DNA from 3 places in the Iodobacter arcticus genome. Region 3 is predicted to be linked to each of the others. Evidence: predicted binding sites of a transcription regulator. Region 3 holds the regulator's gene; each other region holds the start of a gene.
The links. The regulator HrcA, encoded in region 3, represses chaperone genes, less so after heat shock. The targets are predictions, from matches to a motif close to ATTAGCACTCGNNNNNNNCGAGTGCTAAT.

Region 1 (4,852 bases), on a different contig from region 3:
GCTGCAAAATAGGTAACGTACATTTTTCACTTGTTTTATCTTGTATAAGCAAGCATTAAACCAATTAAGTTAAAGTAAAACTTTAACTTAATGAGCGAATAATGCGCTTTTTCCCCTCATTGGATACTGATTACGCCTTATGACAGAAAAATTACTGAATATCTGTTTGCTAGGCTTGCTGATCTGGGCGCTTTGGCGGCGAATTAGCCCTGCTGTGCGCTTAGAAATAGACCGTACAATGAAGATTGCGTCGATTGTTTTGTTGATGGCTGCCGCTAGTGCCTTGTTTTTGCACATGTATTGATGTTCGTTTTCTCTGTGTGGATGGATTCGCATGCATTCGGAGTAAAGTGCTTGGCAGAAGCAACTTTTCTTGCTGGTAATCGGTCTTATTGCAAATAAAATGTGAAAGTCGCTGTCAGCACTTGCTGTTCTATTCGACTAATTCCTATTGCCACTGGAGAACATCATGCTGATCCGTTCATCGACAGAAATATTACCTTCCGAAATTACCCCTGAAAGTATTTGGCTCAATCGGCGTCAAATCATGACTGGTGCTGCTGCCTTGGGGCTGGCCGCTGCTTTACCTGCACAGGCTGCGGGCGAGTTGGTTTACCGCAGTAGCCCTCTTTCTGCTAAAGACGATAAAAATACTTTTGAGCAAATCACTCAATATAATAATTACTACGAATTTGGTACGGGAAAAGATGATCCGGCTAAAGCCGCGCATACTTTAAAAACTCGGCCTTGGAATATTGTGATTGAGGGAGAATGCGAAAAGCCGCGTACTTTCTCAATAGAAGAATTGCTAAAGATTGCGCCTTTGGAAGAGCGAATTTATCGCCTGCGCTGTGTAGAAGGCTGGTCGATGGTTATTCCTTGGGTGGGTTTCCCACTTTCTGAATTAATTAAACGGGTTAATCCCACTTCTAAAGCCAAATACGTTGAATTTATTTCGCTAGCCGACAAAGCACAGATGCCCGGCGTTGGCCGCTCGGTATTGGATTGGCCCTACACCGAAGGATTACGCATGGATGAAGCCATGCATCCTTTGGCGATTATGGTGGTGGGCCTTTATGGCAAAGTATTACCTAATCAAAATGGCGCACCGATTCGTTTGGTTGTGCCGTGGAAATATGGCTTTAAAAGCGCTAAATCGATTGTAAAAATCCGCCTTACCGAAAAACAACCGCAAACTTCATGGAATAAAGCAGGGCCAAATGAATACGGCTTTTATTCCAATGTAAACCCAGAAGTAGACCACCCCCGCTGGAGCCAAGTTACCGAGCGGCGCATTGGCGAATTCTTTAAACGCAAAACCTTAATGTTTAATGGCTACGGCGATCAAGTAGCGGGAATGTATAAGGGAATGGATTTGAAGAAGTTGTTTTGAAAGGGTAAAAATTTAAACCCAAATCTTGAACCACGGAGGAAAAGGAGAACACGGAGAGCCACGGAGAAAAACTGAAATGCAGTAAAACCTCCTTTTCTGGTTTTTCTCCGTGTAACTCCGTGTCCTCCGTGGTTCAAGATCTGGGTTTTATGTTTCATTTCAATAATTAAGGTACAAAAAAACGGAGCCGCTGGCTCCGTTTTTTTATGCTGGCAGTAAAGCCTGCTTCATTTTGCTGAGGGCTTTGGCCTCGATTTGGCGGATACGTTCGGCCGAGACATTAAATTCTGCGGCTAAATCGTGCAGCGTAAGGGATGTGCCTTCATCGGCTAGCCAGCGTGTTTCCACGATTCGGCGGCTGCGCTCGTCTAAGCTTGCGAGTGCCATTTGCAGGCCTTCGGTATGCAGCTTATCTGTAGCACGGCGTGCCAAGGTGGCGTCCGGTGCGCTGTCGTGATCGGCCAGCCAATCAATCGGTGCGTAGCCTTCATCATCGTTGTCATCGGCGATCAAGGAGATATCTTGGCCGCTCATCCGCGTTTCCATTTCCAGCACTTCTTCGCGCTTTACACCTAAATCGTCGGCGATTTTTTGCGCTTCAGAGGTGGTGAGTGCGGCAAAGCCGGGCTTCATGGAGCGCAGATTAAAAAATAATTTACGCTGGGCTTTGGTTGTGGCAACACGCACCAAGCGCCAGTTGCGCAGTACGTATTCGTGGATTTCGGCTTTGATCCAATGCACAGCGAAGGAAAATAGGCGTACGCCACGGCCGGGCTCAAAGCGTTTTACCGCTTTCATCAGGCCGATATTGCCCTCTTGGATTAAGTCTGCCTGAGGCAGGCCGTAGCCAGAGTAACCGCGTGCAATCGATACCACGACTCGCAGATGGGACATAACCAGTTGCTTGGCGGCCTCCAAGTCGTTGTCTTGGTGGTAGCGCTCGGCAAGGCTGATTTCCTCTTCTTGCGAGAGCATGGGGACGGTATTTACACGCTGGATATAGCTCTCGATGCTGTCGCCACCGGACAGAACGGGAAGTGTAAGTGCAGACGCCATGTTTAAATCTCTCCTAGCAAAAAACGCTTGCTGATTCTAGCACTTGACTTGAGAGAGTGCTAAGAAAAAGCAAATATTCAGACTTTTGATTCAATCACACTATGGGGGGGCAAGGCACGGCAATTTTTCCTATCTGCTCAATAGCGTGAATTAATCGGTACTAATGCTAATAAAAATGCGGCTTGAGCTATTTTTAAATCATTTTGCCAAGGCTATGTAAATTGCCTTAAATGCCGCCATACCGCCAGCCATGCGCCGATAAACGTCAGGAGAGTACACAGGCCACAAACGATGGCAATGGTGATGAGATCAGGCGATAGCAGGGTAAATTTTTGTCCATAAGCCGTTGCCAAATCGCTTACCGCAGGGTTGAGGTGCGATAGCATGCCACCAACAATAGCGCAGGCAACTAAGCCGCCCAGCAAGCCTTGCACCATGGCAAAGTAGACAAAAGGGCGGCGGATAAAGGCATCGGTTGCGCCGATCAGCCTTGCCACTTCGATTTCTTCTTTGCGCGTTAAAATTTGCATACGGATCGCGTTGCCGGTAATCAGCGCCAGTGCTGCGGCCAGTAGCACGGCAATCACTTCAAATAAAGTCTGGCCCAGCGCGAGCAATCTTTCTAAGCGATGTGCCCAAGCAGAATCGAGCTGTACTTCCTCGACTCCAGGGCGGCTGATCAGATCTTTTTGCAAGGCTTCTAAGGTGCTGGCTTGGCCGTCTTTGCTGCTTAATACAAAGGCATCGGGTAGCGGATTTTCGCTCAACCCTGCTAACAGATTGGTTGCGCCAGATGAAATCTGCATTTCTTTGAGTGCATCGTCTTTACTGATAAAGCGGCTGCTGGCGATGCGAGGGTCTTTCTTTAATTGCGTTTTAAGCATGGCAAGATCTTCTGCCGTGGCGGTATCGCGCATAAAGATAGAAATTTGCGGCTCTACATGAATCTGGCTCGCCACACTGCTCAGGCTGCTAATAATCAGCCACAGCGCCAAGGGCAGTGCGGCGGTAATGCCAATCACCAATAGATTAAGCGCGCTGGAGAAAGGATGACGAACCAAAGCACCCAAGGTGCGTGCTAAGGAGAGTAGATGAAGTCTGAACCAGTGTTTCATAGCGCCTCAAGCAGTAAATTGACCATTTTTCAGGCGCAGAATACGGCGGCCGTAATCTGCCATCAGGGTTTCATCGTGAGCAGAAATAACGATGGTGACGCCAACTTGATGAAAGGATTTAAACAGCTCAAGAATATCGTGGGCGTAATCGCGATCTAAATTAGCGGTTGGCTCGTCTGCCAGCAAAATAGCGGGCCGATGCACTACGGCGCGGGCGATACATAGCCGTTGCTGCTCACCACCTGATAGCGAGATCGGGTTGAGCTTTTCTTTGCCAGCCAAGCCTACTTTATCAAGTGCGGCCAGAACACGGCGGCGGCCTTCTCGATGATCAAAGCCAACGATATCCAGTGGCAGGCTGACGTTATCCAGAACGCTGCGATCAAACAGAATTTTATGATCCTGAAAAATCAGCCCCAGATGGCGGCGAATATAGGGTAGCGAGCTGCGATTCATTTTCGCCATATTTTGCCCGTTAACAATCACCGCGCCACCGCTGGGCTTTTCTATGCCCGCGATCAGCTTGAGCAGCGTTGACTTGCCCGCGCCAGAATGGCCTGCCAAAAAAACCAGCTCGCCACTTGGAATCTCAAAGCTTAAATTCTTAACGGCATCAAAGCCGCCAAGATAGCGCTTACTGACTTGCTGGAACTGGATCATAGGAGCCCTGTTTTTGTTTTCCACGAATACGCCAAGCTATAGGTTTTTACGCTTTCACTAATACTTTGTTTTCGTAATGATTACCGCCGAATTCGAAGTATGTTACACCATGCTGAACAAAACCTTGACTGGCATAAAAAGCAATTGCGCGGTGATTGTTACTATTGCTACTTAGCCAGTAAGCACGAGAGGCGATGATTTCTTCACAATAAGCCAGCAGCTTATGGCCTAGCCCTTGGCCGGTAAACATTTCCTGCACATACAGCATTTTTAGCTCAACAGAGCCAAGCGCGGGTTGCTCTTTGGACGCAAAATCAATTTGCGCGAAAGCCACCAGATGATGGTTGATTTCGGCGATCAGCAGTTGATACTGAGGATCGTTGATTAAGTCGGTGAATTTGGCGGGTGTAAATTCACTCAGCACATAAGTCGAAATATCTTGCCGAATGCCCTCAGTCGCATAGGTATGCAGCCAAACTTGAATCGCCAGCGCCGCCAAGTTTTGCGCATCAGCGGCTGTGGCAGGGCGTAAAACAAGGGAGTGATCCATTAACTTCCTTGGCTGGGTTGGTGGGCTAGTTATTATTTATAGGGTGTGCAAGTCGTTTTTCTTGCGCACCGTTTTCTG
Region 2 (4,852 bases), on a different contig from region 3:
CTAGAAACCGCATCCAGATAGCGTTTGCCATCCACATCGTAGAGCCACGCGCCTTGCGCACGGGCAATCGGAATCAGCGGAAAACTTTCGTGGCGCTTCATTTGCGTACAAGGGTGCCATACGGCGGCCAAGCTTCGTGCCAGTAGATCAGTGTTTTTCATATAAAAATATAAAGCTTCAGATAAGTTATTTTAGCCCAGACTGCTCAATACCTTAGCAAAATCCGCTTTAAAGCGCACAGGGGATATCCGCAATAAAAAAGGCGAGCACGCTGGCTCGCCCCGATCAAATCAAATTCACGCATCCGTTTTAGAATGATTTAGAAATACTGAGCTTGTAATTACGCCCTACTCCAGTCACGCCTTCACTCAGATAAGGCTGATAATCGCGATTAAATAAATTGTCAATCGTCAGCCTTGCCTCGAAGCCGCTCAGTACGTCGCCCTTGCCTTTCCAACTAGCAAATAAGGTATGCAGCCCATAGCCTTTGGATGGCGGTAAGCGATAAACATTGCCAACCGGCAAGACTTTATCCTGCTCGCCCACAAATTTACCCTGCCAACCTGCCGTAATGCCCTGCTCAGGTAGCTTAAAGCCCAGCCCCATCATCAGCTTATCAGGCGCCACACTCGATACCGGCTCATCGTTACCCCAAGGGTCGCGCTGGCTGCCGTTTCTTCTGCCGTATTGCATCGACAAAGACGCGTTGGCAAAGAAGTAGCGCGTGTTATAGAAGGTTTCGATTTCCATCCCTTCGGTTTTATAGCCACTCAAATTGCGGTAATTAGACAGTGCTGGCGGTAATTTATCTCGACCCGCAGAGGTATAGCCCGGCACCAACACACCAAGGCGCGGGCCGATATTGTCTGAGACTCGGTTTTGATAGAGGGTAAAACGCAGCTGTGCATCGTCATTTTCGGTCAGCAAACCTTGCTGATTCCACATCGCGCCCACACGCGCAGCAGTAATTCGCTCTACATCTAGGCCACGGCTTGTACCGGGCGTGGCTGACCCCACTGCGGGTGACACGTAGTACTCTGTGGAATACAGCTCATCAATCGTTGGTGCGCGCCAGGTCTGGCTGATATCCGCAAAGAAAGAGGCATGGTTATTGGCTTTCCAGAACAAGCCCAGCCTAGGTGAAAAGCCTTCAAATCGAGCTTCACTATAATCATGACCTGCCGCAGGCAGCGAGCTGTTATAACGGCGCGCTCGGTTCGGCACACCTTCTGCAGTGATATGGTCATAGCGTAATGCCGCTGTCAGCGTCACATCACCATAACTCACCGCATCTTGCACATGAATACCTAGCCCTCTTTGCTGACCAGCAGGCATATAGTAAGGCTGGAAATAGCCGTAGTTATAACTTGGGTCTTTGATTGCCGTGCTGCTTGGGTAATACATCAGCGTATCGCGCTGATTATCGTGCCACTGTGTGCCAACGCTCAGCACATGGGCAAAGGGGCCGCTCGTAAACAGGCTTTCATTGCGTAATTCAGCCAGCTTATCGGTATAAGTCGCCCAGCTTTCATTACCTAATGAGCCAAGGAAAGAGCCCACAGAGGCCGTGGCGGAACGTTGATCGTGCTGATTGGTTTTAGAATAGCCATAGCTCGCCAAGATATTGATCAGCGGATTATCACTCGGGCTAAAGCGCCATTTTGCTGAGTAAGTGGTGTCTTCCTGATCCCGGTACAGCACCTTGCGCTTCCATGCTTCATCAAAACCAAATTTTTTAATTTCTGCCTCAGTGGGCGCTGGCGCATCTTCACCCAATGCAGCAAAAGGGGCCCAAGCGCTGCTACGGCCTTGCATGGTCGATAGCGTGAGTAACTGATCTTCTGTCAGGCGGATATTAAGTTTTGCGAGACTGGAAGGCGCGTCAATAGCAGAGAAGCGGAAAAGGTCGCCATTGGGTTTACGCAAATCATCGGATTTACGCTGGGTAAAATACACCAGCGCATCAAAACGGCCATCTTCAGTGCGGCCATAAACCGCCGCCGTGGTGTCTTGCTCATGATTATTTGTTTGATGCGAATACTTGAGCAAAGCGCCTAGATTAGCGTCGCCCTGCAAAAGGTCTTTGGCGTCTTTCGTCTCAATCGTGATCACACCACCAAAGCCACCATTCCCATAGAGAGAGGTATGCGGGCCTTTATTCACTTCGATTTGCTTCACCAGCTCTGGCTCAATAAAAATCGAGCCTTGGCGATACTTTTCAAAACCCTTAGGCGCGCCGTCCACAATCACTTTTACATCTTGAACTTTATTAAAGCCCCAGATGTTTAAAGTTTGCCCGCTTGGGCGCGACGTGCCGGTTAAATCCACCCCTGGCAGGGTATCGAGCAAAGCCGCCACATTGCCAGCTTGCTGGCGTTCAATATCTTCATGATTTAAATAGGAGCGCCCCACATTGGCGCTATCCATTTTTTCACCAAATACAGTGATCGCAGGCAAAGTTGCTTCAGTGGGCTTTTTTGCTGCCACTTCGCTGGCTGTTTTACTTGCGGCTTTACTTGCGAAGGCAGGGGCACTAAAGGCGGCGGCAAGTGCAAGCAGCATCGCTGTATTTTGAATCTTCATTTTGCTCAAACTCGTTTTAATAAGAACAGTAAGGGCAGAACTTCACATGCCCTTTTTTAGGGGAGTCGACAATGGCTCAGAGATGTAACTCAATCGTCATCATTATAAATGATAATGATTCCCATTAAAACAGTTTTCTTACAAATTAAAGTATCCAATCTGGTGAGATCTGCATGGCCAGCATAAGCAATAATGATGCTCTTCAAAAAATTTCGCTCTTCCCCCACTTGAAAAGACCTCACCTCGCCCATACCATCTAGCACTCGTTAGCAGTGAGTGCTAACAGCGTTCTGTAGGCCGCTTGGCCAAGCATTGAATGCCACTTTTTTTATCTGGAGAGTGAACACCATGAAAATTCGTCCTTTGCATGACCGTGTAGTAATCAAACGCGTTGAAGCTGAAGAAAAAACTGCATCTGGCATCGTGTTGCCAGGTAACGCTGCTGAAAAGCCGGATATGGGCGAAGTGGTTGCCGTCGGTAACGGTAAGATTTTAGAAAACGGCTCTGTACGCCCAATGGCTGTTAAGGCTGGCGATAAAGTAATTTTTGGTAAGTACAGCGGCCAAACCGTGAAAGTAGATGGCGACGAACTGCTAGTAATGCGTGAAGAAGACATCATGGGCGTGATCGAAGGTTAATAACCTGCGTGATCCTTCGTGACCGAGGCCCAAGCCCGGCACGATCTCAAACCACTACGGAGTAAATAAACATGGCTGCAAAAGAAGTTAAATTCGGTGATTCCGCCCGTGCCCGCATGGTTGCTGGTGTAAATATTCTGGCTGATGCCGTTAAAGTAACACTGGGCCCTAAGGGTCGTAACGTTGTGCTAGAACGCAGCTACGGCGCGCCTACCATCACCAAAGACGGTGTATCGGTAGCCAAAGAAATCGAATTAAAAGACCGTTTCGAAAACATGGGCGCGCAAATGGTGAAGGAAGTTGCATCTAAGACTTCTGACATCGCTGGTGACGGTACAACCACAGCGACCGTATTGGCTCAAGCCATCGTGCAAGAAGGCATGAAATACGTAGCTGCTGGCATGAACCCAATGGATTTGAAGCGCGGTATCGACAAGGCGGTCATTGCCTTGGTTGCTGAGCTAAAAAACATTGCTAAGCCTTGCTCTACCACCAAAGAAATCGCTCAAGTTGGCTCTATCTCTGCTAACAGCGACGAAATCATCGGCGAAAAAATCGCTGCTGCGATGGAAAAAGTAGGTAAAGAAGGCGTAATTACCGTTGAAGACGGTACTGGCCTTGAAGATGAGTTGGATGTAGTTGAAGGTATGCAGTTTGATCGCGGCTACCTCTCACCGTACTTCATCAACAACCCAGAAAAACAAATTGCCCTGTTGGACAATCCGTTTGTTCTGCTTTTCGACAAGAAAATCAGCAACATCCGTGACCTGCTGCCGGTACTAGAACAAGTGGCTAAGGCTGGCCGTCCATTGTTGATTATTGCTGAAGATGTAGACGGCGAAGCGCTGGCGACTCTGGTAGTGAATAATATTCGCGGTATTCTGAAGACTGTAGCGGTTAAGGCTCCAGGCTTTGGTGATCGTCGTAAAGCCATGTTGGAAGACATCGCTACCCTGACTGGCGGTACTGTAATCGCTGAAGAAGTTGGCCTAACTCTAGAGAAAGCCACACTGGCTGAATTAGGTTCTGCTAAGCGTATCGAAGTATCCAAAGAAAACACCATCATCATCGATGGCGCGGGTAATGAAGACACCATCAAAACACGTGTTGGCCTGATCCGTAAGCAAATCGAAGACGCAACGAGCGACTACGATCGCGAAAAACTGCAAGAACGCGTAGCTAAACTGGCTGGCGGCGTTGCAGTGATCAAGGTTGGCGCAGCGACTGAAGTTGAAATGAAAGAGAAGAAAGCCCGCGTTGAAGACGCACTGCACGCAACACGCGCAGCTGTGGAAGAAGGCATTGTGGCCGGTGGTGGTGTAGCTCTGCTGCGCGCACGCTCTTCTATCGTGGATCTGAAAGGCGCTAACGTTGATCAAGATGCAGGTATCAAGATCGTACTGAAAGCCATCGAAGCGCCATTGCGTCAGATCGTACAAAACGCGGGCGACGAGCCTAGCGTTGTGGTTTCCAAAGTATTGGAAGGCAAAGGTAACTTCGGTTACAACGCTGGTACTGGCGTTTACGGCGACATGGTAGAAATGGGTGTTCTTGACCCAGCTAAAGTAACCCGCTCGGCACTGCAACACGCAGCATCGATCGCTGGCCTGATGCTGACTACCGACTGCAT
Region 3 (4,852 bases):
TTTTAAATCCTCGCCTTCCTGATAACTTTTTAAAATGTTTTCAGAAAGCTGCAATACCGCTGTCGCATAAAGTGTGCTTTTGTTGTAACGGGTGATGACATAAAAATTATTAAAGCCTAGATAGTGGCTGGTAAAGCCAGGCTCGGTTTCTAGTGCAAATAAAACCGCTTTTTGCTGGGTATCCAGCTCATTAAGCGGCACCACGCCTTTTTGCATTAATTCGCCCACGGTGTAATGCAGATTGAATTTATCGGCAAATACATCGCTCATATCGGCATTAATATTGACGGCAGCATAGGCTGCCTGGCCTTTTTCCCAGCCGTGTGCTTTTAAATAATTAGCCACACTGGCAATGGCATCGTTAGGGTGGGCCCAGATATCACGATGGCCGTTTTGATCGTAATCCACGGCATATTGGCGAAACGATGAGGGCATAAACTGCGGCCAGCCCATTGCACCTGCGTAAGAGCCTTTAAAGCTCATCGGGTCTTCGTTCTCTTCGCGGGCTAATAATAAGAATTCGGTTAGTTCTTTTTGAAAGAATTCGGCGCGGCGTGGGTAATCAAAGGCGATGGTGCTCAGCACATCCAGAATATAAAAGCTGCCGGTGTTTTTACCGTAATTGGTTTCCGCCCCCAAAATAGCCACGATCACTTCCGGCTCTACCCCATAGCGCTCGCTGATTTCTTTGATGGCAATGGCGTGCTCACGCCAGAATTTGGCCCCTGCCAAACTGCGAGCCGGGTTTACAAAATTAACGCGAAATGTATACCAAGGACGTGCGGTGGAAGGGCGATCCAAGATATCCAGCACATTGCTTTTATGCGTGGCGCGGCTGAGCGTCTGCACCAGCTCTTCTTCGCTAAACTGATGCGCTGCAGCGGTGGCCTTGATATAAGCCTGTACATCTTCGCGGGCAACTAAGGCTTCGTCGGCGTGCGCCATGCCCATCAGGCTGACTAATAACAGGGGGAGAAGTTTACGCATGGTCTTCGCTTTTCTAATGGTGGTTTGTATTATCCATGAAAGGCTATGCAATCATGAGAGAAGATGTTGTGCTGGGTAGATCGCGTTGAGCAATTTCAGAGTGAATATGGCTTGTGGCTCATAAAAAACACATCCCTTGAGCCGATTGTGTCTTTGTATCGCTGGCAGCGCTAGGGAAGTGAGCCCTTGTCATTTAAAGAGGAGTTTATTGAGAAAGTGCCGAAGACAATAGCTGGGCGGTGATGTCAACAATAGGAATTACTCTTTCATAATCCATTCGGGTAGGCCCAATCACCCCCAGTGTGCCAACAATTTCGCCATTTACGCGATAAGGCGCTGTGATTACTGAGCAGTCGTCCAGCGGTGCCAGGCCGGATTCACCGCCGATATAAATCTTTACACCATCAGCGTGATTACCTAAATCCAGCAATTGTAGCAGCGCCGTTTTTTGCTCAAATAGCGCAAATAGCTGGCGCATTCTGGCCACATTGGATGATAAATCACCAAAGCCAAGTAGCTGGTGCTCGCCCGCAATCACCATAGAATCGTTATGGTTTGCTAATTCAGCCCCCAGCACGACGGCGGCATTCATCAGGCTGACAATATCGCTTTTTAATCTGACTAATTCGTTTTGCACAATATGGCTTAATGCCGCCAGTGTTTTGCCTGAGCAATATTCATTTAAAAAGTGAGCAGCTTCGTTAAGCTCTTTGCTGCTAAATAGTCGTTCAGTTTGCAAAATACGGTTTTGCACATCGCCATCGCTGGTCACTAGGATCAGCAACACACGGCGCTCGGATAATTGCATAAATTCGATTTGCTTGAGCAAAAGCTCATGCCGCCTTGGGCTTTGCACAACACCGGCAAACTGGGTGAGCTGCGATAAAATTTGCGAAGCGGCGGCTACGCTGCGTTGCGGGCTGTCTATCGGTAATTGTTCCGCCAGCCCCGTCAGAGTGAGTTGATCTAAAGTTTGCACGGTAAGCAAAGAGTCAACAAATAGACGGTAGCCCAAGGCGGTGGGGATGCGGCCCGCAGAGGTATGCGGGCTGGCTACAAAGCCCAGCGCTTCCAGATCAACCATGGTATTTCTGATTGTTGCGGAGCTGATATCTAGCCCTGAGAAATGCTGTAAAGCTTTTGAGCCAACAGGCTGGCCGTCAGCAATGTAGCGCTCGACGAGGGTTTTAAGTAGAATTTGAGAACGATCGTTCAGCATATAGGGCGGTGGTGGTGGACCAAGTTGCGAATCTTACTTCGTTTTACAAGGAGTTTCGCTTGTGGGCAAGCCCCTGCTTTCAAAAATGCCGGGCAGTTTCTTAGGTTTTAAAGTAGATCAGCACTGCCGGTTATTTCACTGCTGCTTGCTTGGAGCCGCCTTATTTACCTTTCGCAATGTATCTGTGTAGCACGCTGTGTATTGCCTCTGTTTAAGTCAGGCTTGGCCAGTACGGAGAGCGTTTGGAGCCAGAAGGGAATCTTCCGGCTAGGCGCAGGCCCCAAGAATGCAATAACATAACTGACTACGGGTGTTATTTATTAAAAAATCGGGTCTAATGAGCTTATGCATAGTCTACTGTTCAAAACCGTCGCTGTTGTAGGGCGTGCTGGCACGCCTAATCTGGACGAGCCTATACGCCGTCTTGCCACGCTGTTAACCGCTGCTGGCGTTAAAGTTTTACTCGATCAGGCCACCGCAGAAGAGCACGGCATTACCGAGCATCAGGATGTAAGCCGCGATAATATCGGCAAAGTGGCGGATTTAGTCATTGTGCTGGGCGGGGATGGCACCATGCTGGGCGTGGCGCGTTTGCTTGCGCCCTATCGCATTCCGCTGCTGGGGATTAACCAAGGCCGCCTAGGCTTTATGACTGATATCTCAGTTGATGAAATGGACGAGCTAGTGATCGCCATGCTGCACGGTGAGTTTATCCCCGAAGAGCGCATCCTGCTTGAAACCACCGTAGTGCGTGATGGTCATGAAATTGACAACGCCTTAGCGTTTAATGATGTGGTATTTAGCCGGGGTAATACCGGCGCCATGATCGAATTTGAAATCTTCATTGATGGCCGCTTTGTATATAGTCAGCGTTCGGACGGCTTGATTGTTTCAACGCCAACCGGCTCTACGGCTTACGCTCTGGCATCCGGTGGGCCGATTTTGCATCCTAGCCTGCCCGCAATTGCACTGGTACCGATTTGCCCGCAATCGCTATCGAATCGCCCGATTGTGGTGAACGATACCTGTGCGGTGGAATTTTTGCTGACCCGTGCTCAAGATGCACGGGTGTATTACGACAATCAGTCGCACTGTGATTTACAAGAAAAAGATCGTGTATTGATTAGCCGCTATCGCAATACCTTAAGAATATTGCACCCAAATAGTTATCACTACTACGACACACTGCGCGAAAAACTACGCTGGGGCGAGCGTTTGTAATTGTAGTGGCTCACAAGGCTTAGTTCTGTAGACACAGAGAAAAACGAGATAAGTATGTGTTTGCGGCGAATCTTGTGATGAACAGTTAATATGTAGTGCAAGGTTATGATCAATCACTCAGCCTGAAGCACTTATTGAAAACGTCATGTTTTTCTCTGTGTTCTTAGTGTTCTCTCTTTATCTCTGTGTCTACAGATCTTTAGCTTTTAACCATTTCACTGATTTTTATAATCTCTGTGGCAACCGTAACCAAGGTGTAAAAAAGCGCCATGCTGCTTTCTATCTCGCTTAAATCCTTTGTCATCGTGCAAGAGCTGTCTCTCGACTTTCGCTCGGGCCTCACCACCTTAACGGGTGAAACGGGGGCTGGTAAATCTATCGTGATTGACGCGCTGGGTTTGCTGCTGGGTGGGCGGGCAGAAAGCGCTGTGGTGCGTCATGGTGCCGAAAAAGCCGATTTGCAAGCACGGTTTGCTCCGCCTAAAAATGCGCGTGCCTGGCTGGAAGAAGAAGCTTTGCTGGGGGACGAGCCAGAAGAATTACTGATTCGTCGTAGCATTGATAGCAATGGCAAATCCCGTGCGTGGATTAATGGCATTGCGGCAACGCTGACGCAGCTTAAATCGCTGGGCGAGCAGCTGGTGGATATCCATGGCCAGCATGCGCCGCAATCCCTGCTGCGCTCTGAAGTGCAGCGAGAGTTGGTCGATGGCTACGCAGAAAGCACGGGCCTTGCAAAAGAAGTAGCGGGCTTATTTAAAGATTGGAAAAACGTCGTTGATGAGTTGGCGATTGCCGAGAATAACGCCGAAGCTTTTGATGCCGAGAGAGAACGCTTGCAATGGCAGGTGGATGAAGTATCTGCTTTGCAATTTACCGCAGCAGAATGGCCAGAGCTGCAAGCCGAGCATAAGCGCTTGCACCACGCTGCCAGCCTGATCGAAGGCGTGCAAAGTGGCTTGCTGATGCTGGCCGATGGCGATGAAAACTGCCAGTCGTGGCTAGGATCGGTGGCGGGGCGGTTGTCTGCCTTGGCGGATTTTGATGCGGGTATCTCAGAAACGCTGGAGTTATTGGCCAGTGCCGAAGCGCAAATGAGCGAGGCCGTGTACGCGCTGCGCCGTTATAGCGATCACCTAGAGCTAGATCCTGCGCGCCTCGCTGATGTAGAAAGCCGCTTAGATGCCATCTTTCGTATGGCGCGTAAATATCGGGTAGAGCCTGCTGAGCTGCCAGAAAAACTAGCCGCCTGGCAGCATCGCCTTGCCGAATTGGGCGGCAGTGCTGGGCTAGATGCTGTGCGCCGTCGTGCTCAAAAATTAGAAGCAGATTACCGCAAAGCGGCCAAGCAACTATCCGCCAGCCGTAAGGCCGCCGCAGATAAGCTCTCTAAAATGGTGACTAAAGAATTGCAACTGCTGGCCT

Region 1: a site for HrcA is predicted at 2,485-2,513, ahead of rpoH (RNA polymerase sigma factor RpoH). Genes of this name have one in related genera too.
Region 2: a site for HrcA is predicted at 2,839-2,867, ahead of groES (co-chaperone GroES). Genes of this name have one in related genera too.

The regions. Positions count from the first base shown of each region.
Region 1 is NZ_JBHTBQ010000004.1:72,337-77,188, forward strand. Features, by position in the region: gene ACFQNF_RS01855 (protein MIGRI) at 140-304, shown strand; gene msrP (protein-methionine-sulfoxide reductase catalytic subunit MsrP) at 470-1,393, shown strand; gene rpoH (RNA polymerase sigma factor RpoH) at 1,598-2,449, opposite strand; gene ftsX (permease-like cell division protein FtsX) at 2,662-3,564, opposite strand; gene ftsE (cell division ATP-binding protein FtsE) at 3,571-4,224, opposite strand; gene ACFQNF_RS01880 (GNAT family N-acetyltransferase) at 4,271-4,774, opposite strand.
Region 2 is NZ_JBHTBQ010000014.1:394,144-398,995, reverse strand. Features, by position in the region: gene bioA (adenosylmethionine--8-amino-7-oxononanoate transaminase) at 1-101, opposite strand, end outside; gene ACFQNF_RS09875 (TonB-dependent hemoglobin/transferrin/lactoferrin family receptor) at 310-2,583, opposite strand; gene groES (co-chaperone GroES) at 2,932-3,222, shown strand; gene groL (chaperonin GroEL) at 3,294-4,852, shown strand, end outside.
Region 3 is NZ_JBHTBQ010000033.1:177,509-182,360, forward strand. Features, by position in the region: gene mltB (lytic murein transglycosylase B) at 1-987, opposite strand, end outside; gene hrcA (heat-inducible transcriptional repressor HrcA) at 1,193-2,206, opposite strand; gene ACFQNF_RS14815 (NAD kinase) at 2,552-3,427, shown strand; gene recN (DNA repair protein RecN) at 3,697-4,852, shown strand, end outside.